Prosthecomicrobium sp. N25: one gene and its partner. The protein of the gene in region 2 binds, or shares a complex with, the protein of the main gene of each other region. Links are inferred from orthologs where the notes say so. Each region holds a gene or a part of one and is shown on either strand. Other genes may lie near its edges.

The links.
Region 1: the proteins of dnaG (region 2) and WBG79_RS09535 are in contact, whole or in part, in a crystal structure (PDB 2R6A), measured with the Geobacillus stearothermophilus proteins. The link is inferred for Prosthecomicrobium sp. N25 from one-to-one orthologs. Residues at the interface, in WP_049624496.1 of Geobacillus stearothermophilus: Lys456, Leu457, Leu458, Pro459, Ala460, Asn463, Ala464, Leu467, Leu535, Leu536, Ile537, Ala538, Gln544, Glu545, Asp548, Tyr549, His552; in WP_033016901.1 of Geobacillus stearothermophilus: Ser13, Glu15, Ala16, Gln18, Glu91, Leu92, Asp94, Ala95, Val96, Pro97, Thr98, Ala99, Ala100, Asn101, Tyr104, Tyr105, Ile108.

What each region holds. Positions count from the first base shown.
Region 1 is NZ_JBBCAT010000001.1:2,101,127-2,115,511, forward strand. Bases 11,428-14,385 are described here. They hold WBG79_RS09535 (replicative DNA helicase), read right to left. Parts: upstream 13,672-14,385; coding sequence 12,184-13,671; downstream 11,428-12,183. Other genes in these bases: WBG79_RS09530 (ABC transporter substrate-binding protein), read left to right, coding at 11,428-12,166; rplI (50S ribosomal protein L9), read right to left, coding at 13,868-14,385. Outside these bases: purF (amidophosphoribosyltransferase), read right to left, coding at 1-786; WBG79_RS09490 (CvpA family protein), read right to left, coding at 1,172-1,831; DNA repair protein RadA, read right to left, coding at 1,849-3,348; alr (alanine racemase), read right to left, coding at 3,444-4,568; WBG79_RS09505 (cold shock and DUF1294 domain-containing protein), read left to right, coding at 4,683-5,285; WBG79_RS09510 (DHA2 family efflux MFS transporter permease subunit), read right to left, coding at 5,293-6,840; WBG79_RS09515 (isoprenylcysteine carboxyl methyltransferase family protein), read right to left, coding at 6,837-7,355; WBG79_RS09520 (type III polyketide synthase), read right to left, coding at 7,352-8,446; WBG79_RS09525 (putative bifunctional diguanylate cyclase/phosphodiesterase), read left to right, coding at 8,819-10,897; more of WBG79_RS09530, read left to right, coding at 10,916-11,427. UniProt on the Escherichia coli protein: The main replicative DNA helicase, it participates in initiation and elongation during chromosome replication. Travels ahead of the DNA replisome, separating dsDNA into templates for DNA synthesis.
Region 2 is NZ_JBBCAT010000003.1:33,227-49,624, reverse strand. What follows is about bases 13,480-16,398. They hold dnaG (DNA primase), read left to right. Parts: upstream 13,480-13,926; coding sequence 13,927-15,870; downstream 15,871-16,398. Other genes in these bases: rpoD (RNA polymerase sigma factor RpoD), read left to right, coding at 16,222-16,398; WBG79_RS19275 (hypothetical protein), read left to right, coding at 13,480-13,743. Also shown: WBG79_RS19355 (hypothetical protein), read right to left, coding at 1-38; WBG79_RS19350 (hypothetical protein), read left to right, coding at 370-663; WBG79_RS19345 (cyclic peptide export ABC transporter), read left to right, coding at 660-2,399; WBG79_RS19340 (asparagine synthase-related protein), read left to right, coding at 2,748-4,580; WBG79_RS19335 (lasso peptide biosynthesis B2 protein), read left to right, coding at 4,577-5,320; WBG79_RS19330 (MFS transporter), read right to left, coding at 5,419-6,912; WBG79_RS19325 (LysR family transcriptional regulator), read left to right, coding at 7,042-7,953; WBG79_RS19310 (SIMPL domain-containing protein), read left to right, coding at 9,034-9,798; WBG79_RS19305 (septal ring lytic transglycosylase RlpA family protein), read left to right, coding at 9,994-10,407; WBG79_RS19300 (acyl-CoA thioesterase), read right to left, coding at 10,600-11,010; WBG79_RS19295 (DUF1993 domain-containing protein), read left to right, coding at 11,246-11,770; WBG79_RS19290 (Uma2 family endonuclease), read right to left, coding at 11,787-12,362; WBG79_RS19285 (HlyU family transcriptional regulator), read right to left, coding at 12,401-12,694; WBG79_RS27660 (TFIIB-type zinc ribbon-containing protein), read right to left, coding at 12,796-13,185; more of WBG79_RS19275, read left to right, coding at 13,393-13,479. UniProt on the Escherichia coli protein: RNA polymerase that catalyzes the synthesis of short RNA molecules used as primers for DNA polymerase during DNA replication.

The DNA of each region.
Region 1 (14,385 bases), on a different replicon or contig from region 2:
CCTCGCGAAATACACGTACTCGAAGATGCAGAAGCGTGACGGAACGGCCGCGAAGGGCTTCGAGCTCTCCACGCCCTCCTCGGTGATCACCACCATTTCCCCCGGCTCGATCTCCCGGATCACGCGCCCGCCGATGATGTCGAGCGCGCAGGTCTCCGAGGCCAGCACGAAGGCGCCGTCCACGTGGCCGAGCACGAGCGGCCGCACCCCGAGGGGATCGCGCACGCCGATCATCTTCTTCTCGGACAGCGCCACGAAGGCGTAGGCGCCTTCGATCTGCCGGAGCGCGTCGACGAAACGGTCGACCAGATGCGCCTTGTCGGAGGTCGCCGTCAGGTGGATGACCGTCTCCGTGTCGGAGGTCGACTGGAAGATGGAGCCGCGCTTCTGCAACTGCCGCTGCAACGTCATGGCGTTGGTGATGTTGCCGTTGTGCGCCACCGAGAAGCCGCCGCCGTGGAACTCCGCGAACATCGGCTGCACGTTGCGCAGGATCTGGCCGCCCGTCGTGGCGTAGCGCGTATGGCCGATCGCCCGGTTGCCCTTCAGCCGGTCGATCACGCTGGGCTTGGCGAAGTTGTCGCCCACCAAGCCGATATGCCGCTCCACGTGGAACTGCTGGCCGTCGTAGGAGACGATGCCGGCTGCCTCCTGGCCGCGGTGCTGGAGGGCGTGCAGCCCGAGCGCCGTCAGCGCACCGGCCTCCGGGTGCCCGAACACGCCGAACACCCCACATTCCTCGTGCAGCGTGTCGTCGTCGGCCTGGAAGGGAAATCCGATGTCCATCACGCCCGCTCCGCTCTCGTCCGTTCCCGATCCGCCTCGCCGGGGCATCCGCCCCCGCCGGGGCATCCGCCCCCACCCGGCACCGCACCGGGTGCCGATCGGCCGGCAGGCCGCGCGCCGCGCGGTCGGCCGGAGGGGCCGTGAGGTGGCCGCCTTCGGGCAGCGGTCCCGCAAGGCACCGCCCCCCTTCGGTCTCGTCCGGTCCGGGCCTGACGGGTTCCTGGTTCGCCCCGCCGCCGACACCGGCCGTCGCGTGACGGTGGACCCCCGCCGGGGTCTCGGAAAGTCAAAGCGCCGGCCGCCCGCTATATCGGACGCCCGGGGATGGATTTCCAGTCCCGAACCCTCATGGCACCTGCGCGTCGTCGCCGCGGGTACCTGCGCCTCACTGGCGCGTTGTGCCGGTGATCAGCTGGTCGAGCGACTTGCGCTCGCCGGTGTTGTAGGTGCCGGTCCGGTTGTCGGTCCGCTGCTGCGGAACTGGACGGGGATCCGCGTCCGGCTCGGCCGGGACGGTGTCGTTCCGGCCGCGGTTGCGCAGCTTGTTGAGGATCTGTTCCTCGGCGTTCTCCGGCAGCGCCGCGACCAGCTGCTGCCCGAGATAGTCGAGCACCGGCTTCGACTTGGCGCTCGACACCCATTTCGGCTGCTGCGCGGAGGGCACGAACCAGTTGAAGAACAGCATCGCGACGACCAGGAGCAGGAGGCCGCGCGCGGCGCCGAACAGGAACCCGGCGGACCGGTCGAGCGCCCCGAAGGCCGAATCGAGCACGAAGTCGGACATCTTCATGGTGATGTAGCTGACCACGATCAGCGTCACCACGAAGATGCCGCCGATGGTCACGCCCAGCGCCACGTACTCGTTGTTGATGTACTGCTTGGCATAGGGCAGGAGCGGCTTGTGGAAATAGTAGGCGGCGCCTGCGGCCGCTGCCCATGAGGCGATCGAGAACACCTCGCGGATGAGGCCTCGATACATGGCGAGGAGCGCGGAAACGAGCACGACGACGAGCACGATGCCGTCGAGAACCGTCAGGAAATCCATTGCGCCAAACCCGCCGCTCAGTATGACCCGCCGGCCTGCCGGCCCGGGAGCCTCTCGATACCACGATTCCCTGCCGCCCGGCGATCCCGGTCGAAGGCCACCGCGCCCCGGTCGGCCGGCGGCTGCCCGCCGGTGCCCGTCCCCGCGGCGATGCGGGCGACGAGGTCGACCAACGCGTCGACGCCCCCGACCCCCATCGTGGTCCCGGCGTCGCCGAGCGACGCTGCGGGGACCAGGCCGCCCGTGAAGCCGAGCCGCTCGGCCTCCTTCAGCCGCTGCTCGGCCCGCGCCACGGGCCGCACGGACCCGGACAGGCTGACCTCGCCGAAATAGACACTATTCCGCGGAAGAGCAACCCCGGTGGCCGAGGACACCAGCGCCGCCGCGACCGCCAGGTCGGCGGCCGGTTCCTGGATGCGCAGCCCGCCGGCGACGTTCAGGTAGACGTCGTGGCTCGAAAGCCGCACCCCGCAATGGGCGTCGAGCACGGCCAGGATCATGGACAGCCGGCTGCCGTCCCAGCCGACCACCGCGCGGCGCGGGGTACCGAGCGAGGTCGGCGCCACCAGGGCCTGGATCTCGACCAGGAGGGGCCGTGACCCTTCCATGCCGGCGAACACCGCCGCGCCCGGCGCCTTGCCGTCGCGCTCGCCCAAGAAGAGCTCGGAAGGGTTGGCGACCTCCTCGAGCCCGCGTCCCGTCATCTCGAAGACGCCGATCTCGTCCGTCGCCCCGAATCGGTTCTTCACGGCCCGGAGCACGCGGAACCGGTCGCCGCCGTCCCCCTCGAAGTAGAGCACCGCGTCGACCATGTGCTCGACCACCCTCGGTCCGGCGATCTGGCCGTCCTTAGTGACGTGCCCGACCAGCACGACCGCTGCGCCGCTCGCCTTGGCATAGCGGATCAGGGCCTGCGCCGCAGCCCGCACCTGCGTCACGGTGCCGGGCGCCGATTCGGCCGTCTCGGTCCACAGGGTCTGGATCGAATCGACCACCACCAGCGCCGGTGTCTCGCCCGCCTGCAGGGTCGCGAGGATGTCCTCCACGCTCGTCTCGGCGGCGAGCGCTACCGGAGCCCCGCCGAGGCCCAGCCGCTCGGCCCTGAGCCGCACCTGCGCGACCGCCTCCTCGCCCGACACGTAGACCACCCGATGCCCGCCGGCGGCGAGGCGTGCCGCCGCCTGGATCAGGAGCGTGGACTTTCCGATCCCCGGGTCGCCGCCGATCAGCACCGCCGATCCGCGCACGAAGCCGCCGCCGGTCACCCGGTCGAGCTCCGGCATGTGGCTGACGATCCGGGGCGCCTCCTTGGCCTCCCCCGAGAGGCCGACGAGGGGGAAGACCCGGCCCTTGCGCGCCGTCACCGCGATGCTGCGCGGGCCCGCGCCGACGCCCGAGCCGCCGTCGTCCTCCTCCGAGACCGTGTTCCACTCGCCGCAGCCGTCGCATCGGCCCGCCCAGCGTGCGGTCACCGTGCCGCAGTTCTGGCATACGAAGCGGCTTGAACGTTTCGCCATGGAATCGCCTCTCGGGAACGGATCGGGATGCTGCCCGATTGTTCTCGTTTTGTACAGGGGTTATCGGCGCCATTTGAGTAGGCTGGCGAATCCGTTCACGTCTCGTCGAGATAGGCACGTTGAAAGCGAAGGCCGAGGCCCGTGAGCACCTCGTAGTCGATGGTCCCCATGGCCGCCGCGACGTCCCCCAGCCCGACATGGTCGCCGATCAGTTCGACCGCCGTCCCGCGGCAGGCCCCCGGCACGTCGGTGACGTCGACGGCCATCAGGTCCATCGAGATCCGCCCGAGAATGGGGACGACCCGGCCGCCGATCGCCACCCGGCCGCCCGGCCGGCCGTCCTCGGCGGATGCGGCCCGGCGGTAGCCGTCCGCATAGCCGACGGACAGGATCGCGACCCGGGAATCCCGGCGCAGCGTCTCCGCCGCCCCGTAGCCGACCGTCTCCCCCGCCGCGACCCGGCGGATCCGGAGGATCGGCGCGGAGAGATGCAGGACGGGCATCATCGGCGAGGGCCGTCCGCTGCGCACCGCGCCGCCGTAGAGCGCCACGCCGGGCCGGACGAGCCCCGCCTGGTAGTCCGCCCCGAGGAAGATCCCCGCCGAGTTGGCGAGCGAGGCCGGCAGGCCGGGAAAGAGCGCCGCCGCGGCCCGGAACCGCTCGAGCTGCCGCCCGTTCAGCGGGTGCTCCGGCTCGTCCGCGCAAGCGAGATGGCTCATCACGAGATGCGGGTCCGCGGCCGCCAGCAGGTCCGCCCGGCCCGCGAGCGCCCGCGCCTCCTCGAGGTCGAGCCCGAGCCGGTTCATGCCCGTGTCGACATGCAGCGCGGAGGGGAGGGGGCGCCCCCGGGCGCGCCCGGCCGCCGCCCAGGCCTCGACCTCGTCGGGCGACCCGAGCACCGGCCGCAGCCCGGCGTCCGCCAGCACGTCGACGGCACCCGGAAAGAGCCCGTTGAGGACGTAGATCACCGCGTCGGGCGCCACCGTGCGGGCGCGCAGCCCTTCCTCCGGATGGGCCACGAAGAAGGTGAGGCAGCCGGCGTCGTGGAGCCGGCGCACGGCGGGGCCGATCCCGATCCCGTAGGCGTCGGCCTTGACCACCGCTGCGCATTCCGCCGGCGCCGCGCGCGCGGCGAGGTCGCGCCAGTTGGCCTCCAGGGCGGCGAGGTCGATGGTCAGGCGCGCCCCCGCGAGCCCGGTGTCGAGGGATTCGAGCGTCATGCCCGGAGTGGGCCCCCGGGTCGCAGCGGTGTCAAGGCGAGGCGCGCCCGCCCCTTGCCCCGCGCCGAGGCTCCGTGGGATCGTTCTTGCATCGTCAACCGCGGGCCGATTCCGATGCCGGAGAGCATATCCGCCTGGGCCCGGGGCCGGGTCGTCCGCTGGAACGACCCGGAGGGCTACGGCTTCCTGGCGCCCGACGCGGGCGGCCCGGACCTGTTCTTCCATGTCACCGCGCTCCCCTTCGGCGGCCGCCGGCCGGCGCCGGGCGAGACGGTGGAGTTCCAGCCCGGCCTCGACGAGCGGGGCCGCCCGCGCGCGGTGGCGGTCCGCTTCGAGGGCGGCTGGCTCGCCTTCCGCCCGCCGAGCCTGCCGACCGGCGTCGTGCTCGCCTTCCTGGCCCTCGTCCTCGCGGCGAGCCTCTGGCGCGGCCTGCCCTGGTGGACGCCGGCCGTCTACCTAGTCATGAGCGCCCTGTCGGGCCTCGCCTATACGGTCGACAAGGGCCGCGCCGAGCGCTTCGAGCGCCGCGTCTCGGAACGGACCCTGCACGCGCTCGATCTCCTCGGCGGCTGGCCGGGAGGCCTGATCGTCAGCCAGTCGCTCCGCCACAAGACCGCCAAGCTGTCCTTCCGGGTGATCTTCTGGGTGATCGCCGCCGCCCACGTGGCCTTCTGGCTGACGGTGCTCGGCGGCGCCCGCGTCTGGACCTACCTCTGACGCCGCTTCAGTGGACGGCGGGCCCCGTCCCCGCCACCGGGGCGCCGCGCCGCGTGACGAACGGAATGGCGGCGAGGCCTGCGAAGGTGACGGCCGCGAGCATCAGCCAGGCCTCGTCGACCGCGAGCGTCAGCCCGCCCTTCTCGATCAGCGGCCTCAGGTAGGCCATCGCCATCGGGTCGAGCGGCCCGGGCGCGCGGCCCTGTACGAGGCCCTCGGGGATGCCCAGGAAACGGGCGGCGTCGAGGTCCCCGGCCGTCAGCCGGTCGAGCAGCCGGCGTCCGTGCTCCTCCGCGCGGCCGAACAGCAGCGTGTCGACCAGCGCGATGCCGATCGCGCCGCCGAGGTTTCGCATCAGGTTGAAGAGCCCGCTCGCGTCCGGCACCCGCTCGGCCGGCAGGTGCCCGAGCGCGAGGCGGGTCGGCGGCAGCAGGCAGAGCATGATCGCTGCGCCGCGGACCACCTGGGGCAGGACCATCTCCCGCCCGTCCGTCTGCGGCGTGTCGAAGCCGGAGAGCGCCAGGCCGGCCCCGAACAGCGCGAAGCCGACCGCAGTCAGGATCCGCGGATCGAACCGCCGCTCGAGCTCCACCGCGACCGGGGCGCCGACCAGCTGGGCGAGGCCGGTCGCCAGCATGATCGTGCCGATCGCGAAGGCCCCGTGCCCGCGCACGAGGCCGAGGAAGACCGGCATCAGGTAGACCGAGCCGTAGAGGCCCATGCCGAGCACGAAGCTGAGCGCGCAGCCGATCGCGAAGTCCCGGTCTCGGAAGGTCGAGAGATCGACCACCGGTTTCGCCCGCCGCAGCGTCCGCAGCACGAAGACGAGGCCGGCAGCCACGAAGCCGACGAGGAGCCCGAGCACGACCGGCGATGTCCAGCCGCGGCCCGGCGCCTCCTTGAGCCCGATCTCGAGCGCGGCCAGGGACAGCGCCATGAGGGCCAGCGAGACGATGTCGAGCTCGGCCGCCACCCGCCGCTCCAGCGGCTCGCGCGGCAGGAGCGCCGCCCCGGCGAGCGCCGACAGCACCCCCGGCGCGACGTTCACCAGGAAGAGCCAGTGCCAGGAGGCGGTGTCGGTGATCCATCCCCCCGCCACCGGGCCGGCCGTCGGAGCGAGTACCGCCAGGAGGCCGGCGATCGTGGTTGCTCGCCCCTGCGTGGCGAAGGGGAAGAGCAGGAAGACGGCCGAGAAGACGGCCGGGATCAGCGTGCCGCCCGCGAAGCCCTGGAGCACCCGCCAGGCGACGAGCTGGCCGAAGCCGCTCGAGGCCGCGCAGCCGATCGACGCCAGGGTGAAGACCGAGACCGCCGCGATGAACAGCCGGCGCATGCCGAGCAGCCGCGTCAGCCAGCCGGTGAGCGGGATCGCGATCACCTCGGCGATCAGGTAGGCGGTCTGGATCCAGCTCATCCGGTCCGCCGGGATGTCCAGCGCACCGCGGATCGCCGGCAGCGACGTGGCCACGATCTGGATGTCCAGGATGGCCATGAACATGCCGACGCACATGGCGCCGAACCCGCCCCACAGGCGCAGGCCCGAGGGCGGCGTCATCGACCCTCGCTCCGGGCCCCGGCCAGCGCCGCGTCCTCGGCGCGGATCCGCACGACGAGGATCCCGGCGTTGAGGAGCGAGAACAGCGCCGCCGTCCCGGGCAGCCCGAAGGCGAGGGGCAGGAGCGCGATCTCGAGGACCACCACCACGTAGTTGGGATGGCGCAGGTAGCGGTAGGGCCCGCGCGCCACGAGCGGCGCGCCCGGTACCACGATGATCCGCGTCGTCCAGCGCTCCCCGAGGCTCGCCAGCGTCCAGACCCGGAGCGCCTGCACGGCCGCATAGGCCCCGACGAGGGGCCAGGACAGGGTGACGGGCCCCGGGGGCAGCCCCAAGGCCGCCAGCCAGAGGACGACGAGCCATAGGCCGTGCACCGCCACCATCGCCGGGTAGTGCGCGCCGCCCACCTCGTAGGCCCCGCGTGCGGCGAGCCGCCGCTCGTGCCGGGCCGACAGCACGAGCTCCCCGAGGCGTTGTAGCGTCACCAGCGCGAGGACGAGAACCGCTGCGCTCATGCGGCCGCCCGCGTCAGCGACACGCAGGTCGTGGTGAAGCCCGGCCCCATGGCGAGCATAGCGGTGCGCTCCGGCAAGGCGCCGTCCGCCATCACGCGCTCCAGGATGAACCAGACCGTCGGGGCCGACATGTTGCCGTAGTCGACCAGCACTCCGCGCTCGTGGTCGAGCGAGCCCTGGTCGAGGCCGAGCGTCCGCTCGATCGCGGCGACCACCTTCACGCTGCCGGGGTGGCAGACGAAGCGGCCGACGTCGTCGGGGACGAGGCCGAGCCGGTCGAGCATGCCGCGCACCGCCGGGCCGAGGTTCTTCTCGGCGAAGTCCGGCACGTTCGGGGCGAGGATCACGCCGAGGCCCACCGTGTCCATGCGCCAGCCCATCACGCCGAGCGTGTCGGGCCACATATGCTCGGCCGAGCCCTCGATCGCCGCGATCCCGCCGCCGTCGCCGGCGCGCAGCACGCAGGCCGCCGCCCCGTCGCCGAAGAGCGCGGAGGAGACGATGTTGGCCTTGTCGAAGCGGTCCGGCTGGAAGCCGAGCGAGCAGCACTCGATGGCGACCATCAGCACCGTCGACCCCGGGTCCGCGGCGGCGAGCCGCCCCGCGATGGAGAGCCCCGACACGCCGCCCGCGCAGCCGAGCCCGAAGATCGGCACGCGCCGCACGTCCGGGCGGAACCCCATGCGCGCCGCGACCCGGGCCTCGAGCGTCGGCGTAGCCACGCCGGTCGCCGTCAGGGTGACGACCGTGTCGACGTCCGCGGCGGTCAGGCCCGCCCGGTCGAGCGCCCGCCCCGCGGCCTCGATGAAGAGATCGCCCGCGCCGTCCAGGAAGGCCTGGCTCTTCTCCGGCCAGCCTTGCGGCTCCAGGTACCAGGCGGCCGGCTTGATCGTGTGCCGCTGGCGCGTGCCCGCCGTCGCGAAGACGCCCCTCAGGGCGTCGAAGGACCCGGGCCGGCGGCTGAAGATCCGCTCCACCGCCTCGGCCGCCTCCGCCTGTGTAACGACGTGGGGCGGCAGCGCCGTCCCGAAGGAAACCAACCTGGCCCGCTCGCCCCCCTCGGTCGACCGGTTCCGATTACGCTGTTCCATCCGAATGCCTCCGGACGGCCCCGGCGCCCCCGGACCCGCCGTCCTGGAGCCGACTGTTCCACGCCGAACCCGTCATGAAGATTACGCCCGGGACGTCCCGTTCGGACGCAGGCCCGGGATCACGAGATCGTGTCACCGGCATCGCCCTGGACGTGCGGTGCCTCCCAAATCCGGCGGGCCCCACGGTCTCGCCTGGAGGCCGTGGCGCCTCCCGCGCGACCGCAGGTCGCAGCCTGGGGCGTTCGGATAGGGCCGCGACCGATCCCTGACGCTCCCAATCGCCCCAACAAGCATCGGTAATCTTTGCGAGGCATTAGCAAAGATGACGTAGCGTTACCTGCCGCGCGACTCAACACTCGGAGACAGGCGCACGTGACGGACTCGGATTGGCAAGTCAGACTCGTCGGCAAGAACTACGCGATTGCGATTGCGATTCTTGCTGGCATTTCGCTCGCCAGCTTCCTGTCCATACACGCCTCGCTGGTGGCTCAGGCGGTCCACGTCGAGCTCGGCATACGGTCGAGCGAACAGTCGCAGAATTTCAATCGTGTCCAGACGGCGACGCGCGCCCTGATGAGCTACGTTGAGCGCCCGGACACCTCGGACGCGCAGATCCGTCGCCTGGGCCGGCAGCTGAAGGAACGGATCGAGGATTTCGACCGGGTCAATGCCCGCATCATCGAGATCATCCAGACCGGAGACAGATCCCTGTGGTTCTCGGTGCCGGACTCGATCCGCAGGGTCTATTTCGAGGAGCCTTACAAGCTGCAGGACGGCCTCCGCGCCATGAGCGAGCGGTCGACCGTCCTGGCGACGATGGAGCCGGGCGAATTGCGCCGGGCGGTCGTTCACTGGAGCCTGATGGATTTCACCCTCTCGTCGGGCACGACCATCCTGAAGGGTTTCGACGGGGCCCTGGAGAAGATCCACGCCGGCTCGCTCGAGCACGTCGCGCGCGTCGAACGCATCCACATCGCGATCACGCTGTTGACCTTGGTCGTCCTCGGCGGCGAGGTCCTCTTGATCTTCGGTCCGATGGTCCGTCGGCTGGGTGCCTACAACCGCGCGGTAGCCGAGGCCCGCAACGAGCTGGACCGGATCGCCTACTCGGATCCGCTGACCGGCACCGGCAACCGGGCGCGCTTCACGAAGGCGCTCGCGGTCGCGATCGAACGCGTTCCCCAGGACGGCGGCTTCGCCCTGATCCTCTGCGATCTCGATCGCTTCAAGGCCGTCAACGATGCGTTCGGACACCAGGTCGGAGACCGGCTCCTGGCCGAAATGTGTCGCCGGATCCAGTCGGTCATCGAGCCGACGGCCATGCTGGCGCGGCTCGGCGGCGACGAGTTCGCGATCCTGGTTCCCGGGATGACGGAGGTCGACCGTCTCGCCGGCCTCATCGCCCGCATCCGCGCGGCCACGTCCCGCACGTGGAACTGGAACGGCTCGGAGATCGACGTCTCGTCGAGCGTCGGAGGCGCGCTTTGCCCGCTGCATTCCGATGATCCCGACCGTCTCCTCGCCTATGCCGACAAGGCCCTCTACGCGGCCAAGCAGCCGGGGCCGCATCATCAGGTCTTCGACCAGACGCTCCGCCGCGAAAGCGACGAGGAGGCGACGCTGCTCCGGGAATTCGGACGTGCCTTCGCGGACCGGGAGTTCGAGGTCCACTACCAGCCGAAGGTGCGCACCGCGGATGGGTCCATCGTCGGGCTCGAGGCCCTGGTCCGCTGGCGTCATCCCGAGCGCGGACTGCTCGCCCCGGCCGCCTTCCTGACCGCCCTGCACCGGGCCGGCCGATCGGTGGACCTCACCAAGGTCGTTCTCGACCTCAGTTTGCGCGACGTGGAGAGCCTTCGCGGGCATGGCCTGCACGTCGGCCCCGTGGCGGTCAACATGCCGGAGGCCATGCTGGCCGGGAACCTGGCCTGTTCGGAGATCCTGGAGGCGCTCGAGCGTCACGGCATTTCGCCCGACGCGTTGTCGATCGAGATCACCGAGGACGTCCTCATGAGCCGGGCCGCCGAAACGATCCAGGCGTCCGTCAAGGCCATCTCGGACCTCGGCATTCGGGTGGCGTTCGACGACTTCGGCACGGGCTTCGCCTCCCTCAGCCACCTCCGCGACTTCACCTTCGACGAACTCAAGATCGACCGCAGCTTCGTGGCCGAAATCGGAACCAACCCCATGAGCGAGCAGATCATCCGCTCCATCGTGTCGCTGGGCCGCTCCCTCGGCAAGGCGGTGGTCGCCGAAGGCGTCGAGACCGAGGCACAGCGTCGGTTCCTGGTCGGTGAGGGTTGCCTGACCGCACAGGGCTACCTCTTCGCCGCGCCCATGCCCTTCGAAGCCCTCACGGGCTGGCTCACAGCCCTGCGGGCCCCCGAGTTGCGCAGGGTCGCGGACCGCCGCCCCCGCCCGACGGCCAGTCGCCTGAAGCATGTCCCCTGAACAGGAAAGAACGTCCGCATGTCGCGCCCTCGTTCCGCCGCTCCGGCTGCCGCCCGCGCCGCTCTCTGGGGCAACCTGTGCGTCGTCCTCTCCGGCGGCCCCGCCCTGGCGGCCGAGATCGAGGTGCTCCACTATTGGATCTCGCCCAGCGAGCGTGCCGCCCTCGACACCATCCGCGAGGCCTTCGAACGGCGCGGCGGTCAATGGATCGACGAGCCGGCGGCGCGCTCGATCGACCTGAGGCGGCGGCTGGTCGAGCGCGCCGCCGACGGCCTCCCGGTGCCTGCCTTCCAGTGGATGGGCGGTGAGGTCGAGGAACTTCGGCGCCTTGACGCAGCCGTACCGGTCCCCGGGGCGGCGGCGTGGATCGACAAGCTGCCGGAGAGCGTTCGCGCTCAGATCATGTCCGACCAGCAGCCCTACATGGCCCCGGTTGGCATCCACATCGAGAACAAGCTCTGGCTCAGTGCCCGCCTGCTCGCCGAGAACGGGCTGCCCGTCCCGCGCAGTTGGGACGAGGTCGTCGCGATCGGGACAACGCTCGCCGCCAAGGGCGTCGCGCCGGTCGTGACGGGCGGCGAGATCTGGCAGCAATCGCTGATCGTCCGTGCGGTCCTGGCCGAGTCGCAGTCCGACGAGCCGAACCGCACCGACGCCCAGACGCACTGGCGGCGCTACGTCACGTCTGCGTCCTTCCGCAGGGCCGTCCACCACCTGGCCGCCCTCAAGCCTCTGGTCAGGCCTCCGAGCCGGGGGGACGGCTGGGTGGACGCCCTGGTCGACGTCGGGGAGGGCCGTGCCGCCATGACCTTCATGGGCGACTGGGCGAAGGGCGAATACGCAAGGCACGGAATGAAGGTCGACAAGGATGTCTTGTGTGCAGTGCCGCCCGGCAATGAAAAAGTCATGACCCTGGTCGTCGACGGCTTCGCCTTCTCGGCTGCCGACGACAGGGAGACCCTGGAGGCCCAGCGGCTCCTGGCCGACACCCTGATGGATCCGGAGGTGCAGCTCGCCTTCGCGCTCGACAAGGGCTCAGCGCCGACCCGCAAGGACGTGCCGCCGAACCGGCTCGATTCCTGCTCGGTGGCGGACCGGGCGAAGCTGGAGGATCCGCGCGTCCGCAAGGACCAGATCCGCATCGACGCCCGCAGGGGCGTCGGCGCCCTGCGGGTCTGGGACCTCCTGATCCGCCTGCTCGTCGACCCGGCCTTGAGCGAGGAGGAAGTGCTCGCCCGCATCGACCGGCTGGCGGCCGAAGCGGAGTAGGAAGCGGCGCGACGGGCCTAGTCCATCCGGGCCGGCAACTGGTCGTCGCGGATGAGGTCGGAGAAGCGGGTGTACTCGCCGGCGAAGTGGAGTTCGACCGTTCCCGTCGGGCCATGGCGCTGCTTGCCGACGATGACCTCCGCGACGCCGCGCATCTTCGCCATGTCGGCTTCCCACTTGAACCAGGCCTCCGAGCCCTTGTCGGACGGCTCCTTGCCCTTCAGGTAGTATTCCTCGCGATAGATGAACATGACCACGTCGGCGTCCTGCTCGATCGAGCCGGACTCGCGCAGGTCGGCGAGCTGCGGACGCTTGTCGTCGCGGTTCTCCACCTGGCGGGAGAGCTGGGACAGGGCCAGGATCGGGACGTTGAGCTCCTTGGCGAGCGCCTTCAGGCCCGTGGTGATCTCGGTGATCTCCTGGACACGGTTCTCCCCGGCCTTCTTGGAGCCGGTGAGGAGCTGCAGGTAGTCGACGATCAGCACGTCGAGCCCCCGCTGCCGCTTCAGCCGCCGCGCGCGCGCCGCGAGCTGGGCGATGGAGATGCCGCCCGTCTGGTCCACGTAGAGCGGGATCGACTGCATCATCTGCGAGGCCGCGACGAGCTTCTCGAACTCCATGTCGGTGATGTCGCCGCGCCGGATCTTGTGCGAGGGGATCTCCGTCTGCTCCGACATCACGCGCGTGGCGAGCTGCTCGGACGACATCTCCAGCGAGAAGAAGCCGACGATGCCGCCGTCGACCGTCTTGAACGACCCGTCCGGCTGCTCCTCGGAGCGGTACGCCGCCGCGATGTTGAAGGCGATATTGGTCGCGAGCGACGTCTTGCCCATAGCCGGACGCGCCGCGAGGATGATCAGGTCCGAATGCTGCAGCCCGCCCATCATGCGGTCGAGGCTGGAGATTCCGGTCGAGACCCCGGACAGCCGCCCCTGCCTCTGGAAGGCGGCCGCCGCCATGTCGATCGAGCCCTTGAGGGCGTCCGAGAAGCTGACGAAGCCGCCGTCGTAGCGGCCGGTCTCGGCGAGTTCGAAGAGCCGCCGCTCGGCGTCCTCGATCTGCGCCCGCGGCGGCATGTCGACCGGCGCGTCGAAGGCGATGTTGACCATGTCCTCGCCGATGCGGATCAGGTTCCGCCGCATCGCGAGGTCGCGCACCACGCGCCCGTAGTCCTCCGCGTTGATGATGGTCGTCGCGTCGGAGGCGAGGCGCAGGAGGTACTGAGTCACCGACAGGTCGGCGATCTGGTGGTCGGCCGGGAAGAAGGTCTTGACCGTGATCGGCGAGGCGACCTTGCCGGCCCGGATCAGCTGGCCGACCTTCTCGTAGATCTGCCGGTGCGGCTCCAGGAAGAAATGCGCGGGCTCGAGGAAGTCCGAGACCCGGTAGTAGGTCTCGTTGTTCACAAGAACCGCGCCGAGGAGCTGGCGCTCGGCCTCCGCGTTGTGCGGGGCGTGGCGCTCCAGGGCGGGTTCCTGCTCGACACGGCGGATCGGGGCTTTCATCGGGCGTCCTTCGAGGGTCGTCCCGTTCTAGGACGACGGCCCCCGAGTCGAAAGCGGAGCCGGAGTTATCCCAGCCTGTCCACAGCTATTTCACCGCCGTCCCGGAGACCGCTTGAGCGTGGCCGGCCGGCCACGCACGGACGAAAAAGGCCGGGCCGACGGGCGGCCCGGCCTTTCGGACGGCGATCGGCCGGGATCACTCCTCGGCGTAGCCCTCTTCGTCCGTGATCGGGCCGACCTCGCGCTCGAAGATGTCCTCGTTCTCGCGGGTGATGACGGCCTCGCCGCGCGCCTGGCGCTCGGCCTCGTCGGCGGAGCGGGCGACGTTGACCGTCACCTTGGCCTCGACCTCGCCGTGCAGCGCGATGGCGACCGTGTGCAGGCCGATGCCCTTGATCGGGGTGTTGAGGACGACCTGGTCGCGGCCGACCGTGAAGCCGCCGGCGGTCAGCAGGTCGGCGACGTCGCGCGCCGACACGGAGCCGTAGAGCTGGCCCATCTCGCCGGCCTGGCGGACGACCACGAAGCTCTTTCCGTCGAGCTTCTCGGCGACGGCCTGCGCCTCGCTCTTGAGCTCGAGGTTGCGCGCCTCGAGTTGGGCGCGCTGGCCCTCGAAGCGCTCCTTGTTGGCCTTGGTGGCGCGCAGCGCCTTGTTGCGCGGCAGGAGGAAGTTGCGCGCAAAGCCGTCGCGGACCTTGACGACGTCGCCCATCT
Region 2 (16,398 bases):
ACTAGCACGACAAGGGCCTTCATCAGAGATGCGAGCATGGGCGGCGGCCTCCTTGGCGGACCTTGCATCCGGCCTGGCTCCCGGAGGGAGCGGCCCGTGAAGCCTCGGGCTTCGTAGCCCTCTGGGCATTGAGGTCCGTCAACGACGGCGCTTTGAACTGCAGTGCTCGCATCCATGTGCGGAATCGGACATCCGCCGGCGCTGTCGGCGTTGTTGAGATTGGTCAAAGCGCCGTGGGCAGCTAGGAATAGTTTGCATGCGAACCCCGGTACTGGCTGGCCGTCCATAGCCGGGCGGGCCGTGGATCACCGGAGACGGCGGCGCTGACCGGCCAGTCGAAAGCGGCCTGCTCGCCATGAGGCCTGCACGATGACCAGCCTCCTTTCTCTGTTGGCCGTTCTGGCCGCCGCGATTCTCGCGTACCGCCAAGCCAAGCAGCAGGGCCAGTGGTCATGGCGGGCCGCCGGTCTGATCACACTTCTGGTCGCGGTCTATGCGATCGGGGCGGCAGGGATCGGCGTAGGTATCGCGAGCTGGGTGGCGCCGCAGGATCCGGCCTGGGCGGTCCTGATCGTCCTCGTTCCGATCATTGTCGGCATCGTGCCGACGGCGATATTGGCCAAGCGGATCCAGCGGCGTTACGCACCCCGGACAACACCATGACGGAGGTCCGTCCGGTCGGCGTGCTCGCGGCGGCCTGGGAGACGCTCCGGCCGTTCTGGCCGCTCGCCGCCCTGGGTGTTGCCGCGGGCGGGATCACCGGCCTCGCCACCGCGGCGGTGCTGGCCTTCCTGCATGGCGAGCTGCAGGATGGCGGCTCGCTCCTGCGCATGGCCCTGTTCGTGCCGGCACTGGCGGTCGTGAGCGTGGCGGGCGAGTTCATCGGCGGCGTGGCCAATGGTCGGGTCGGTCAGCATGTGGTCGCAGCCCTGAGGCGTGACCTCGCCCGACGCGTGGCGGCGGCCCCGCTCGCGGACATCGAGGCGGCGGAGCCGCATCGGCTCCTGTCGATGCTGGACGTGGACGTCGGCGTGCTCAGCGCTTTCACGATCAATCTGTCTGGAATGATCGTCTCGCTGGCGGTAATCGCCGGCTGCTTCGGCTACCTGGCCTGGCTCTCACTGCCTCTGTTCCTGGTGGCCGCCCTCGGTGCGCTTGCCGGCTTCCGCCTGCAACTCGCCGCCAATCGGGCCGGCATTGAAGGGTTTGCGGCCGCGCGCGCCGAGCAGGACGAACTTCAGTACACCTATCGGGCCATCATCGACGGCGCCAAGGAGATCCGGATCGGCCGGGCCCGCCGGGAACGCACGATGGCGCGCCTGGAGGGCGCGGTGGAGAGGATCCGCGGGCGGCTGTCGTCGACGCTCCAGCTCTATTTCGGCGGTCAGGCGTGCAACTCGACCGCATTCTTTGCAACGTTGGGGGCGGTCCTCGGTGTCGGGCACTGGCTATCGGTGGACAGCGCCGCCCTAGCGGGATTCCTTCTGGTCCTGACCTACACGAAGGGTCCGATCGACCGGCTGGTCGGCGGTGTGCCTCTCGTTGCGGATGCGATGGCCTCTCTGCGCCGGGTCGCCGGACTAGGCGGCGAGATCGGACCGGCCCCTGCAGTCCCCGGTCCTGTCGAAGGCGGACTGTTCGCCGGAAATACGGTCGCGCTCGCCGGCGCGACCTTCGCGTTCCCGTCCGTGCCCAATCAGCCCGTGCCCTTCGTGCTCGGCCCGATCGATCTGAGCATCCGGCGCGGCGAGACGGTCTTCCTGGTCGGCCGCAACGGCAGCGGCAAGACGACGCTGCTCAAGCTGTTGCTGGGACTGTACCGACCGAGCGCGGGCGAACTGCTTTGCGACGGGCGGCCGGTCGGAGCCGCCAGCGATGCGGACGCCTACAGGCAGCTCTTTTCGGTGATCTTCTTCGACTACTTCCTGTTCGACGACCTGATCTTCGCAGCGGACGGCGACGCCGAGGCAGCGGCGGGCGCCCTGAGGCGGCTGGAGATCGCCGACAAGGTCCAACTTCGGGACGACCGGGTCATCGCGGGAGGCCTTTCGACAGGCCAGCGCAAACGCCTCGCCTTCGTGCAAGTGCTGCTCGACCGCCGACCCTTCGTGCTACTCGACGAATGGGCCGCCGACCAGGATCCCGCCTTCCGGGAGGTGTTCTATCGGGACCTGCTGCCTGAATTGAAGCGGAATGGCAAGACGTTAATCGTCGTCTCGCACGACGACCGCTACTTCGACGTGGCCGACCGTGTCGTGGAACTGGAGGCCGGCCGGATCGTGGCGGACGGCGCTCCGGACGCCCGAACGCGACCGGTTCGTCAGCGACGTGGCGACGGCAGCGGACCTCGCGATACCGAAGCTGGCGGGATCCGCGCTCGTCCGGATGCATTCATTTGATCTAACTCATGGCCCTCGCGAATACATTAACTAAATTGAATATTTGTTTCAACCTGGAAAAGGGATGTTCACATGCGTGTCACGAAAGAACGGTCGGCTCATCAACACTCTGCGGCCGAGACCGATAAGTCATACGAAGCTCCTGCGATGGTTGAGGCCGGGGAAACACGCGAGCTTATTCGCGGCCCCATGCTTGAGACTTACTGGGACTGCATCGGCAACGGGAAAACCCTGACGCGGCCGAACTGCTGACGCCATGCTGGCGAGGTGCTCGGGTTCCTAAGATACTCGAGGCTCTCGTCAGCGCCGGGCTGCGGGGGCGGGGGCCCGGCGCCGAGGAGATCGACCATGCGGTGCGGTTTCGCGGTATGGGCGGAGGCGTCGCGCGTCGTCTTCCGGCGTCTCGGCGCTGTGGAGGCGGGGCGGTTGGCGGGTACCGCGCGGTCCGGCCGGACTGCGGTGGCCTTATTCGGCCGGCTTCATTACCGCCACGACCTGCCCGGCGGCGGCGCGGGTCCCGCCACGCCGGATGGCGATGCCGCGCGGTGCCTCGATCTTTTCGAGCGCCGCGGTGCCGACGGTCTGGTCGGGCTCGAAGGCGACTTCTGCCTGATCGTCCACGATCTGCGCGCGCGGCGGATACACGCCCTGCGCGACCCGTTGGGGGCTTTTCCCCTATACTGGCGGGCGTCGGACGGGCAGTTCGAGGCTTCCATGGCCGCCGACACATTGGTCCCGCCTGGCACGTCGGCACTTGACCGCGGTTTTCTTTCTGCATGGCTGGCCGCCCCGCTCCTGGCCTCGCCCGACGGGGTGACCGACCGCGCCATCCTGCAGGGGGTGAATCGCCTCGGTCCGGGTCGGCTGCTTTCGGTCGACCTTCCGGACGGTCCGGTGGTCGTCGGGGCGGCGTGGAACTGGGCGGAGCGGGCGCTCGATCCCGGTGACGCCACGCCTGCCGAGCTCGCGGCGCATGCCCGCATGCTGATCGACGCGGCCGTTCGCGAGCGCCTCGGCGATCGGACGGCGGTCCACGTGTCGGGCGGCCTGGATTCCTCGACCGTGGCGCTGACCGCCGCGGCGCTGGCCGGGCGCGCTGCCCCGCTTTATGGCCTCTCGCTGATCTACCGCGCGATCGGATCGCTCGCGGGCGAGGCGGCCTTTGTCGAGACCGCCTACGCGGCCGCGCCATCGCTGCGTCCGCATCTCATCCTGGCCGACGACCTGCTGGCCTACGACGACGCCGAGGCGGCGACGGACGAGCCCCATGGCGCGGTCCTGGCGGGGGCGCAGGATCTGTCCCTTCTCGGCGCCGCAAGGACAGCGGGGGCCGACACCATCCTGACCGGGATCGGCGGCGACGATCTCTTCGACATCCCGCCATACGACGTCGCAGACCTCGTCCGAGCTGGACGTTTCGTGTCCGCGTGGCACGAATGTGTTGCCTGGGGGCAGGTGTTCGGGGCGGATCCCTTCACGGTGCTGCGGCGCTTCGGCCTACGACCCCTGGCGGCGCGGGGCCCGGCAGGCCGGTGGCTCGCTCTCGGCCGTCCGGCGGCCGTGCCGGCCTGGATCGCGCCGGACTTCGCGCGGGAGGCAGGGCTTGCCGATCTGTTCCGGCAAGCCGAGGCCCGGCTCTTCTGCGGCACGGGTCCCACGGCCCTCTCGGTTGCAGCCGCCTCGATCGCGGCGCTGGCCGGCGATCCGCGCCGCGGTCTCGCCGCCGAACAGGGCATCCTGGTCGCGAACCCCCTCCTGGATCCGCGTTTGGTCGGATTCGCACTCGGCCTGCGCCTCAGGCCCCGCGCCGTTCCCAAACGGTCGAAGCCGATCCTAGCCGACGCGATGGCGGACCGCGTGCCGCAGATCATCCGGCAGCGAACCGACAAGCGGAACTTCAACGAGGTCTACTTCCGAGGCCTCGCCCGCAACCTGCCGAAGCTCGAGCGGCTGGCCCGTGCCGCGGAGCGGGATCTCGGCATCGTCGATGGCGGGCGATTGGCCGGGAGTCTCCGGCGGGCCGCCATGGGCGCGCTGACGGATCCTGGAGAGTCGCTGGGGATCGACCTCATGCTGGCACTTCTCATCTGGCTCGAGCGCCATGTCTCCGCTGCCGCGCCTCCGCTTTCCGTCCCATGCCTGAGCGATGCCGTGCCGGACATGGAGGCGACACAGGCATGAACGGCGCGGCAGCACAGGGCCACGGCGGCCTTCCTGACTGCCGGCTCGCCCTCGGCGTCCATCTGGTCGCCGCGCCCGACGGTGGTGCGCGACTGGTGGACCTGGACGGCGCATTCTACGGTTTGACGGCCGTCGCCGCCGACATGCTGCGCGGCATGCTAGCGGGACCGTCCGCGGACGCGGCCGCCGCGGTGGCTGTCGACTACGGCGTGCCCCTCGACGTGGTCTCGGCCGATCTCGCCGCTTTCCGCGCCGATCTGGCGCGGCGCGGCCTGGTCGAAACCGGCTCGGGACGGATTCGCCGCCGGATGCGCAGAATCTTGGCGCGTGTCGCCCTGGCACCGTTCCTCGCAGCCCAAGACATTTGCGGTCCATCCGCGACAGGTCTGCTGATTCTCGCCCGGCTCGCTGTCAGGATCTTCGGCTTCGGCGCGGCGGCTTCGGCGTTCCGGCCCGGCACCGGCGGCGCCCCGACGCGGTCGCCAGACCTGGCGACGGTCGCGGCGATCGACCGCGAGGTGATTGCCGCGGCGGCCCGCCTGCCCGGCGCAGCCTGCAAAGAGATCGCCCTGGCGGCCTGGCGACTCCTCGCGGCCCGCGGCCTTCCGGCCGAGTTGGTGGTCGGAATCGAATTCTACCCGCTGGCAGGGCACTGCTGGTGCCGAGTCGGCGACCGGATCTGCGCAGACCTTGGCGCGCGAGCTGCGGGTTACACGATCGTGGCCAGCTCTGACTGGTAGGCAAGCGGCTGAACGCTGAAAGAAACGTTCGGCCGCTCAAGGCATTACCGTCACTCTTTAACGGCAGTGCAGCTCTGCAACTCTCCAGCCACCCGGATTCAGCCTGACTTGCTTCGCGCGGCAAGTGGAAGCGCCTTATCCGGTCTATGCAGCATTCGTAGTCCAGCTTTTCGGTGCTGCGGAGAACCCGCCCACCGCGCAGCGGCGACCAGCACGGCGGTGCCGGTGGCCACTGCGGCGGCGCCGAAGGTCAGGCTCGTGCCGTACGCGACCGCAGCGGCGCCGGCAGACGGATCCTGTGCAAGCCCCGAGGCCATGGCGAAGAAAGCGGCCGCTCCGGAGGCGCCGGCCAGGAGGCCGATATATCGCGTCAGATTGAGCAGGCCCGAGACCGACCCGCGCCGGTCCGCTTGGGCGCTGCCCATGATGGCCGTGTTGTTGGACGCCTGTAGCAGGGCATAGCCGGCGGTGAGCACCACGAGAGGGACGAGGTAGCCGGCCAGTCCCGAGGCCACCGGCGACGCGGCCAGGAGGGCCGCGCCCAGGGTCATGGCGGCGAGACCCCCGATGGTCATCGCGGGCGGGCCGAAGCGGTCCGTCAACCACCCCGCCGGCCGACCCGCCAAGGCCGAGACGATCGGCCCGGCCGACATGGCCATGCCGGTCAGCGGCGGGTCGAGGCCGAGTGCGCGCGAGAGGTGGAAGGGTCCGACCACCAGGGTCGCCATCATGACCATGGAGACCAGCGCATTGAGGGCCAGGCCCTGCGCCAGGACCGGATCGCGCAGGAGCGCGAGCGGAATGACCGGCACGACGGCACGGGATTCGATCCTGAGCAGCAGCGCCAGACCGGCCGCGCAGATGACAAGCAGAGGGATGGCGGCCTGCGCCGTGGCGGTCGTCGCGAAGCAGAAGGCGGCGAGGGTCAGGCCCAGCGTCACGGCGCCCGCCGCATCGAACCGCGTCTGTGTCCCCGCCACAGCGGCGGCGTCCCGCGGCAGGGTCCGGGCCACGAGGCCGAGGGCCGCGAAAGCGATCGGAACGTTGACCAGGAAGACGGCTGGCCAGCCCACGCTGGCGATCAGCCATCCTCCGAGCGCCGGACCGAACGCCGTGCCGGCGGCCGAGATCGCCCCCATGGTTCCCATAACGCGTCCTATCCGCTCCTTCGGAACTACCTCGCTGACGAAGGCGAGGGCCAGCGCCAGCATCGCGGCGGCCCCGGCACCCTGGATCGCCCGGGCGCCGACGAGGAGCGCGAAGGACGGCGCCGCCCCCGAGATCGCCGATCCGACCGCGAACAGGATCAGACCCGCCATCAGGACTCGCCGCCGCCCGAAGCCATCACTGAGCGCGCCCGCAATGACGATCAGGACGACGATCGCCAGGAGATAGGCGAGCACCACCCATTGCACGGCCGCGAAAGGCACCGCGAACGCCGCGCTCAGTGTCGGCAGCGCGACATTCGCCGAACTGGTGCCGATCGAGGCCAGCAGGACAGACAAGGCGAGCCCCCCGAACTGCAAGGACGCGGCGGCCGTGCCTTGGCTCTCGGCGATGTCTGGAACGGGGTCGGCATGGGTCGTGGTCATGATTGCGCCTCTGGGTGGTTCTGCCTCGCCTCTTGTAGTGCCGCGGCTGATGAGGCGGAACGCGCAGCAATTGCAGGAAATAGCTGCATGGAACGCCGTATCAAATGCGGGTGTGCTAGATTGCGGTGCATGCCGCTTCCCGATCTGAACCTGCTCGTCGCACTCGACGTCCTGCTCGCCACCGAGAGCGTGGCTGTGGCGGCCGAGCGCCTTCGCCTCAGCCCGTCGGCCATGAGCCGGACGCTCGCGCGGCTCAGGTCCGCGACGGGCGATCCTCTCCTGGTCCGTGCCGGACGCCGGCTCGTCCCGACACCCCGCGCGCTCGCCCTGCGGGATCGCATCGCGCCCCTCCTGCAGGACGCTGCAGACTTGCTCCGACCTGAACGCCCGGTCGATCCCCGGGCGATCGAGCGCGCCTTTACGATCAGGACCCGGGACGGCTTCGTGGAGACGTTCGGGGCCCCGCTCGTCGCCGCGCTCGCCGACGAGGCTCCGGGTCTGCGCCTCGACTTCGTCTTGAAGTCGGAGCGGGACAGCACGCCACTCCGGGAGGGCACGGTCGATCTCGAGACGGGGATCGTGGGGCCCGTGCTCGGTCCGGAGCTCAAAGCGCAGGCGCTGTTCAGGGATTGCTTCGTTGGCGCGGTCAGGGCGGGTCACCCGCTCGCCGCCGGGACGATCGACGTTGCGGGCTATGTGGCGGCCGGTCACGTCCATGCGGGGCGCCCGGGCGCACCGCCTGGTCCGGTCGACGACGCGCTGGCGGCGGTCGGTCACAGGCGGCGCATCGCGGTGGTCGTCTCGGGTTTTTCGGCTGCGCTCATGATGGCCCGGGGGTCCGACCTCGTCGCGACGGTGCCCGAGCGCCATACGACGAGCCTGCGGCACGGCATGGCCACCCTTGCCCTGCCGTTCCCGCTCGACCCGATGACCATCTCGCTGATCTGGCATCCCCGCATGGACGCCGATCCTGCCCACCGATGGTTGAGACAGCGCTTCAGGCAGATCTGCCTGGATGTCATCCAGGATGGGTTCAACTGACGGGCTCGTCTTGAACGCCAAGCTGGAGAGGCTGGTTGCCGACCTCTCCCTCGACAAGGAATGGTGCAGGATTCGTTCGCCGAAAAATCCGAGGCCTGGTCGCAAGCGCAAGCTCGTCGACACGGTGCGGGGGTGTATGGGGCGTGTCGATCCAGCGAGCCTGCCGGATCCTCGCCCTCGACAGGTCTACCTTCCACTACCGCTCGCGTCGGGCCGGTCCGAAGGCTCGCATCCGGGAGATCTGTGCGACGCGCGTCCGGTACGGCTACAGGCGTCCAGGTGCTGCTCCAGCGCGAGGGATGGCAGGTGAAACACAAGAGAACGTACCTGCTTTGCAGGGAGTTGGAACCTCAGCTCCGGTACAAGGTGCCGTAGCGGCGGGTCAGGGCAAAGCTTCGGGACGACCGAAAGCCGGCATGCCGTCCCAACGACGTCTGGGTCATGAACTTCCTCTACGACCAGCTCGCCCGTGTCTGTTTGAACGGTGAGAAGCTGAGAGTGCGGGATGGAGCCCTTCCCCCGAGGGTCTGGAGCCCGTGCGGGAGCAAGGGTCCATTCCTCTTCTTGGCTGACCTGAACAGTTGCTTGGGACGCGACCCACAGATCAGGAAAGAACAAATCGCGATCCGAGACACTGGCTTGGATTGGGCCGATCCATTCCCCCGATCAGCGGCCCATGGAGACCCGCTCTAACCGCCTGCCTGGCCGTGTTACCGCGGCTCCGGCAATCTCCATCTGGAATTGACACATCAGAGAATACTCGTGTGCGTGGTGGGCCCGGCAGGACTCGAACCTGCAACCAGACCGTTATGAGCGGCCAGCTCTAACCGTTGAGCTACGGGCCCGTCGCGTGCCTTCCACCGTCAAGGTTGCGGCGCGATTGGGTGGTCGGTCACTAGCACCCCGGAGGAACGGGGACAAGCGCGCCACGATATGGACATGATCCGCCGTATGGTAAAAAGATCATCACGGCGGAGTGAAGTGAGTATCCGCATGAAACAAAACGCGTTTTTACCGGAGCCGGCTCACTGTGCCGGGCTCCGGGCGGGTCGTCGGGCCGAGCGGGAAGGGGTTGCGGCGATGCCGTTACGGTATCTGCGGCGGCGCTTTTTCTCAGGGTCCGGCAGCCTGGCCACCGCGCTCGCAGCCGTGATGCTCACCGGGGTGCTCGCGCTCCGCGTGCAACCGGCCGAGGCCGCCGAGCCGGTCTCGCCCTCCCTGACGATCACGGGGCGCGGCGAGGTCACGGCGGTGCCGGACGTAGTGCGCTTCACCATCGGGGTGGCGACCGAGGCGCGTACCGCCGGGGAGGCCCTGGCGGAGAACTCGAAGGCCGTGTCGGCGGTGGTCGCCGAGGCCGAGGCGCTGGGCATCGACAAGCGGAAGATCTCGACGGCCCGCCTCCTCGTCCAGCCGGTCTACGCCAGCCGGAAGGTGAACGGGCGCGAGGTCCAGGAGGTTTCCGGCTACGCGGTCACCAACGCGCTGTCGCTGGAGATCTCGCCGGTGGCCAAGGCCGGATCGGTGATCGACCGGCTCGTCGGCAAGGGCGCAAACACCATCGATAGCATCGCGTTCGAGGTCAGCGATGCCGACGCGCGGCTCGACGAGGCGAGGACCTCGGCCGTCAAGGCCGCCCGGGCGCGGGCGGAACTCTACGCGGCGGCGGCCGGCGTTCGGCTCGGCCGTGTCCTGGAGATCCGGGAAACTTCGCGCGAGATGCCGATGCCCCGCATGCGGCCGATGGCGAGCAAGGCCGCTGCGCCCCCGATCGAAGCCGGCGAGGCGACGCTCGGCGCGGAGGTCGACGTGACCTTCGAGATCCTGCAGGGATCATCCCCCTGACCTGAACCGTTCGATCATCCCGGACCGAACCGGCCGCCGCGGGCGGCGGATCGGCCCGGATGTGCCGCGGGCACGCCGTTTGGCGCGCTCATCACCACAACCGCAAGCTAGGACAACGGACTAGGGGCAATCAAAACTCGAGCTGATCGGAAAATCGCGGTTCGAGGCCCATTCAACCCATCGGAGAACCGACACGTGAACACTGCTCTGACGACGGCGCGCGCCCCGCGCGTCCCCCGCACCCTCGTCGCGATCCTCGGCCTCGGCCTCGCAGCGACCTCAGGCGGTTCCGCTCTCGCCGACACCGTCGGCGTGGCTTCCTTCTACGGCGGCAGCCACCACGGCGGGCCGACCGCCTCGGGCGAGCGATTCAACCAGAACGCCATGACGGCCGCCCACAGGACCTACCCGATGGGAACACGGGTGAAGGTCACCAATCTCTCCAACGGCAAGGCCGTTCTCCTCCGCATCAACGATCGCGGCCCCTTCGTGCGCGGCCGGATCATCGACGTGAGCCGCGGCGCCGCCGCCCAGCTCGGCTTCATCGGCAGCGGCGTCGCCAAGGTGCGTGTGGAGCGGGTCGGCGACATGACCGTCGCCCAGAACTGAGGATTTCCGTCTCGATATAGTCCCGACGCGGCTGGCACCGTGAAGGGATGAGGTATCGGACGGCGCTGCAAGCCGTCCGATCCACAACGCGACAGGTGCGGGCGGGTTCCCGAGGGAGCTCGCCTGCACCGAACCTTATCGCGGCCGGACCCCGCAGGCCTTCGGCTCCGGCCGTGCGTGCCCGCCGGCCGCTCAGTCGGCCTTCGGCGGAACGGGGCGGGGCCGACGGTCCTCGTCGATTGCCACGAAGGTGAAGGTGGCGTCCGTGACCTTCTCCCGATGATTGGTCATGAAGCGGCGCGCCCAGGCCTCGATGTGGATCTTCATCGAGGTGCGGCCCACGGTCTCGACCTCGGTATAGACGCAGAGGACGTCGCCCACCTTGACCGGGCGGATGAAGGTCATGGCATCGACCGCGACCGTGACGACGCGGCCCTGCGCCCGCTCCACGCCGGCGATGCCGCCGGCCTGGTCCATCTGGCTCATCACCCAGCCGCCGAAGATGTCCCCGTTGGCGTTGGTGTCGCCCGGCATCGCGATGGTGCGGACGGTCAGGTCGCCGCGCGGCTGGTCGACGGCAGGGGCAGCGGTCTCGGCGGCCATGGACAAGGGACACCCTCGGAAAGGATTTCGGAACCGGGCAGGGCCCGGAGAGGTCGGCATCGGCTCGCGCCCGCCGGCGGGCGGGACCGATCGTGCCGGCGAGGTTATCACGCGCCGGGGGGCGGGCAAGGTTGCGGCCCTTCGCCTCCGGCCGGCGCCGTGGACGGGGGCGACCGCGCGCGGTAGGACAGGCTCCCGCGCCGGCCGATCGCCGGACCCGCCCGAGAGGATTTCCATGTCGCTCAGCCTGCACACCGCGTCCGTGCCCGTCTTCGTCCGCTCGCTGGAGGCGCTCTCCGCCATCCTCGACAAGGCCGCGGCCCATTGCGTGGCGAAGAAGATCGACCCTGCGGTGCTCGGCGCCACCCGGCTGATCCCGGACATGTTCGCGCTGTCGCGGCAAGTGCAGATCGCTTGCGACTTCGCCAAGAACGGCGCGGCGCGGCTCGCCGGGGACGAGGCCCCGAAGTACGACGACACGGAGAAGACGATCGAGGAGCTGAAGGGCCGGATCGAGAGGACCGTCGCCTTCGTGAAGGGCCTGGAGCCGTCCGCGGTCGATGCGGGCGCGGGCCGCGAAATCGTGTTCCCGGTCGGCCCCAACCAGATGAAGATGCCGGGCGAGGCCTACCTTCTCCATTTCGTGATGCCGAACTTCCACTTCCACCTTTGCATGGCCTACGCGATCCTGCGCCAGGCCGGCATCGACATCGGCAAGCGCGACTTCATGGGTGCCGTCCCGGATCTCCGGCCCGCCTGAGGTCTGCGGCGGAAGGTCAGGTCTCCGGCAGGTCGGCCATCCGGACCTTGAACCCGGGGATCAGCGCCGCCGTCAGCTCCACGGCCGCCGGGTAGATGCGGACGGAGGCGTAGCCGGTACCCGCGGGCTCCCGGTGGACGTGCGTCTCCCGGGACTGGGCGTCGACGACCCAGTATTCCCGCACGCCCTCGGCGGCGTAGAGGGCGGGCTTGCGGCCGAGGTCGTAGCCGAGGCTCGAGTCCGCGACCTCGATCACCAGGAGCGCTTGCGGGCCTTTCACCTCGGCGAAGCCGAGGCGCGCGGGGAAGACCAGGTAGTCGGGCTCCAGATAGAGGAGCTCGGAGAGCGTCCAGCCCGGCTCCGGGATGAAGGTGAAGCCGGCCGGGAGCGCAAGCGCGAGGTGAAGGTTGAGGTGCTGTTTCAGCACCTCGTGGCGGATGCCCTTGGCGGCCATCGGGAAGAGCTCTCCGGCGACGACCTCGATCCGCTCGTCCTCGCCGACGATGCCGGCCTCGACCATGCGGAAGAGGTCCGACACCGTGAAGGCGCGGCGGACGCGACCGTCGGCGGAGAGGATGGTCCTTGCGTTCATGCCCGGAAGAGTAGCGCGTGCCGGCTCGCCTGGCGAGATCAGTCGAAGACGCGGTCGCCGCGCTCGTCGATCACCTGGCGGGCCTTGCGAAAGGTCATGTCCACGGCGTCGTCCTTGGAGGCGAAGCGATCGGCGCGGATGAAGCGGTGCTCGCGCCGGACGCCGTCGACCTCCTTGGAGATGACGCCGCAGACCTGGTGCTGGCCGCCCTCGACGAAGGGCGTCGCCTCGATGGTGAAGCCGTTGTGCTCCTGCCGGCCGGCGGGCTTGGCGGGAGCCTGACCACCCTCCGCGCCGCCGCCGAGGCCGAAGAGCTTCTTGAAGAACGACATGGTGATCTCCGCGATGGCCGGCCGTGCCGGCGCCGGCCCCGAAGCTACGGCCGGCCGACGCCGGGGGGAAGAGCCTTGCCGCCGCCTGGGCGTCGGGCGCTTCAGTCGAAGTCGAAGATCTCGCCGAGGATGGACTTCTTGCGGGGGGGATGGTGATGGCTCCCACCGTAGCGCGGGTCGTATCCCGCGTGGCGGCGGCGGTCGTCGTCATCGTCGTCGTCACGGTAGCGTGGCGCGTCGTAGCCGCGGGGCGCGTCGTAGCCGCGAGGAGCGCCTCCCGGCGGGGGGAAGCCGCCGCCACCGAAGGTCGGCGTTCCGGCCGGCGCGGCGGGCGGGGAGGGGGGCGGGGCGGCCTGCGGCGAGGCCCGCTCGATGATCTTGTCCAGTTCGCCCCGGTCGAGCCACACGCCGCGACACTTGGGGCAGTAGTCGATTTCGATGCCCTGGCGGTCCGCCATGACCAGGTTCTCGCCGTCGATGGGGCACTTCATGAGGTCGCGTCTCCCGTTCGGGTTCACGTCGGCGCGGCCGACTGTCAGGTTTTCGTCACATGACATAGGGTGCCGCAAGCTTCTCAGCAATGCCGCGCGGCGGCGGGGGCGCCGGGCGAGGAGGCGAGGGCCCGTTCGCATTCGGCCGGGTCCCGGCGGGAACGATTCGCGTCGCTTCGCGTGACTCAGAGGCAAAGGAGCCTTGTCATGAGTTCCAGTTCAACGGCGTATCCGGCCCAGCTCCACCTCGTGGTCGCCGAGTTCGGCCGCTACGGGATCTCCATCCCCGAGACGGATATCAGCGATCCGGACGTGATCTATGTCGATCGCGTGGCCAGCCGGATCGCGGCGGGCGACGTCGTCGCCCTGCAGGTCTTCCGTTTTGATCCGGTCGCGCTGACGGTGGCCGATGTGAGCGAGGAGATGGCCGAGGAGGCGCTGAAGCGGGCGCGCCTGCGCGGCGGCATTTCTCCGGAGGGCGCCGAGTATGTCGCTCGCCACCTGGGGTCCGAAGCCCTCGACGACATCCCGATCGCCCGGCCGAGTTGGGCGGCGTGATGGAGAGGAGGACAGTCCTGGCCGTCACGGTCGCGGCCGCCGGGGCCCTGGCCTTCGCGGCCGTGCTGCTGCTCGCCCTGCCGGACTGAGAGGCGATCGACCTCTTGCCCGGGGGCGGCGCCGAGGGCGGGGGGCGTGATAGCTTTTGCTGCACCACGTGCCTCGATCCGCTACAGTCCGGCCATGAAGTTCCCCCCCGCCCTTCTCGACGAGATCCGCGCCCGGCTGCCCGTCTCCGACGTGGTCGGCCGGCGCGTGCGCCTGAAGCGGCAGGGGCGGGAGTTCGCGGGGCTGTCGCCCTTCAACCCCGAAAAGACGCCGTCCTTCTTCGTCAACGACCAGAAGGGCTTCTACCACTGCTTCTCGTCCGGCAAGCACGGCGACATCTTCCGCTTCCTGATGGAGACCGAGGGACTGAGCTTCCCCGAGGCGGTGGAGCGGCTCGCCCAGGACGCCGGCGTGTCGCTGCCCAAGCCCGACCAGCGCGAGGTTGTGCGCGAGCGGCACCGGGCGAGCCTCGCCGACGTGGTCGAGATGGCGGCGCAGTTCTTCCAAGACACGTTCCGGCTGAATCAGGGTGCGCCGGCGCGCGCCTATGCGGAGCGGCGGGGGCTGCGGGCGGAGACCTTGAAGGAGTTCCGCGTCGGCTACGCCCCGGCCGAGCGGGACGCGCTGAAGCGGCACCTCGTCGGCAAGGGGGTCGACGAGCCGTCCATGCTCGACGCCGGCCTCGTCATCAAGCCGGACGACGGGCGCCCGTCCTACGACCGGTTCCGCAACCGGCTGATCATCCCCATCCATGACGAGCGCGGGCGCGTCGTCGCCTTCGGCGGCCGGGCGATCGCGGCGGAGGACCAGCCGAAATACCTGAACTCTCCGGAGACCGAGCTCTTCCACAAGGGCCTGATGCTGTTCAACGCCCACCGGGCTCGGGCGGCCGCCCACGAGAGCGGGCAGGTCGTGGTGGTCGAGGGCTACCTGGACGCGATCGCGGTCTACCAGGCCGGCATCAAGTCCGTGGTCGCCACGCTCGGCACCGCCTTCACGGAGGACCAGATCCAGCGCCTGTGGCGGTATGCGGCCGAGCCGGTGGTCTGCTTCGACGGCGACCGGGCGGGCATCCGGGCCGCCCACCGGGCGGTCGACCGCATCCTGCCGCAGCTGAAGAGCGGCTTCTCCTTCAACTTCTGCTTCCTCCCGGATGGCAAGGACCCGGACGAGATCGTCGCGCTCGGCGGCCGCGAGGCCTTCCTGGCGGAGATCCAGCGGGCGGTGCCGCTGGCGGAGGTCCTGTGGGAGCGGGAGACGACCGGCGCCACGATCGACACGCCGGAGCGCAAGGCGGCGCTCGAGAAGCGGCTCGAGGATCTCACCTCGGAGATCAAGGACGCCCGCGTCCAGAAGGGCTACAGGCTGCGCTACCGGCTGCGGCTGTCGAACCTGTTCTGGCAGAGCGAACGGGCCGAGCGCGGCGCCCCGACCCGGGCGCCCGGGGCCGCCGCCCCGGCGCTGCAGGCGGACGGGGAGCTCGCCGGCATCGAGCGGATCGTGCTCGGGCTGTCGATCGAGTATCCGGACATCTTCGAGGGTGCGGCCGACCGCATGCTCGACCTCGACTTCGGCATCGAGCCGCACGAACTGTTCAAGCGCGAGCTGACGCGCATCGCCACCGAGTTCGAGGACCGCTCGCCCTCGACCTTCTACCGGGGCATCGACCAGCGCTTCTATTTCCTCATGAAGGAGATCCACGGCGAGGACGTGGTCGATCCGGACGGCCGGGTGGTGACCGGCCGGGGCCATCGCCTGCGCGAGCGCTTCCCCATCCTGAAGTTCCATCCGCCGGAGGACTATGTGGTCCGCTGCCTCTGGCACTTCCTCGACCGGATCGAACTGAAGGCGATGGAGCGCCACCTTGACCAGGAGGTGACCAACGTCGGCCCGGACGCGGACGAGACGGTCGAGACGCGCATCCTGGAGCTCTCCCGCGAGGTGGTCCGGCGACGGGAGGAATACGCCCACCGGGAGCAGGAACTGGCCGAGGAGGCCAAGCTCATCCGCGCGGCCTTCGGCGGCCCCGAGAAGGGCGCAGCCCCGGTCTTCGCGCCGCCCCAGGGGGTGCGGCGGTAGGGGGAACCCATCGCCGGCGGCACGAGGCCGGCTCTGACGCCCTGTCCCATCGCGGCACGAATCACCCTTGCGGAATCGGAATCACCCGCTAAATAACGACGCTCCGATCCTTCCGCCGAAAATGGCCGGCCGAGGGGTCGTCCCTATTGTCTAACCGTACGGGCGCTTTAGCTAATCGGGACCGGCACGAGAAGGCCCCCCAGGGTGCGCGGGGAGGGGCACGGTTAAGCGTGGTTTAAGCGGACGGCTGGTATCGACGGGACATACGTGAGGGCCTCGGCGCCGGATCTTTCCGGAACCGCGGTCCGGCCGGGCAGGACCGCCCGGTGGCATCTCAGGAGAGTGGATTACATGGCGACGAAGGCTGCCGAGCAGGAAGAGACCGAGGCCCAGGCCCCCGAGACTCAGGACGGTCCGCTTCTCGATCTCTCGGATGCCGCCGTCAAGCGGATGATCAAGTCCGCGAAGAAGCGCGGCTTCGTCACCTATGACGAACTGAACGACGTGCTTCCCTCCGAGGAGGTCACC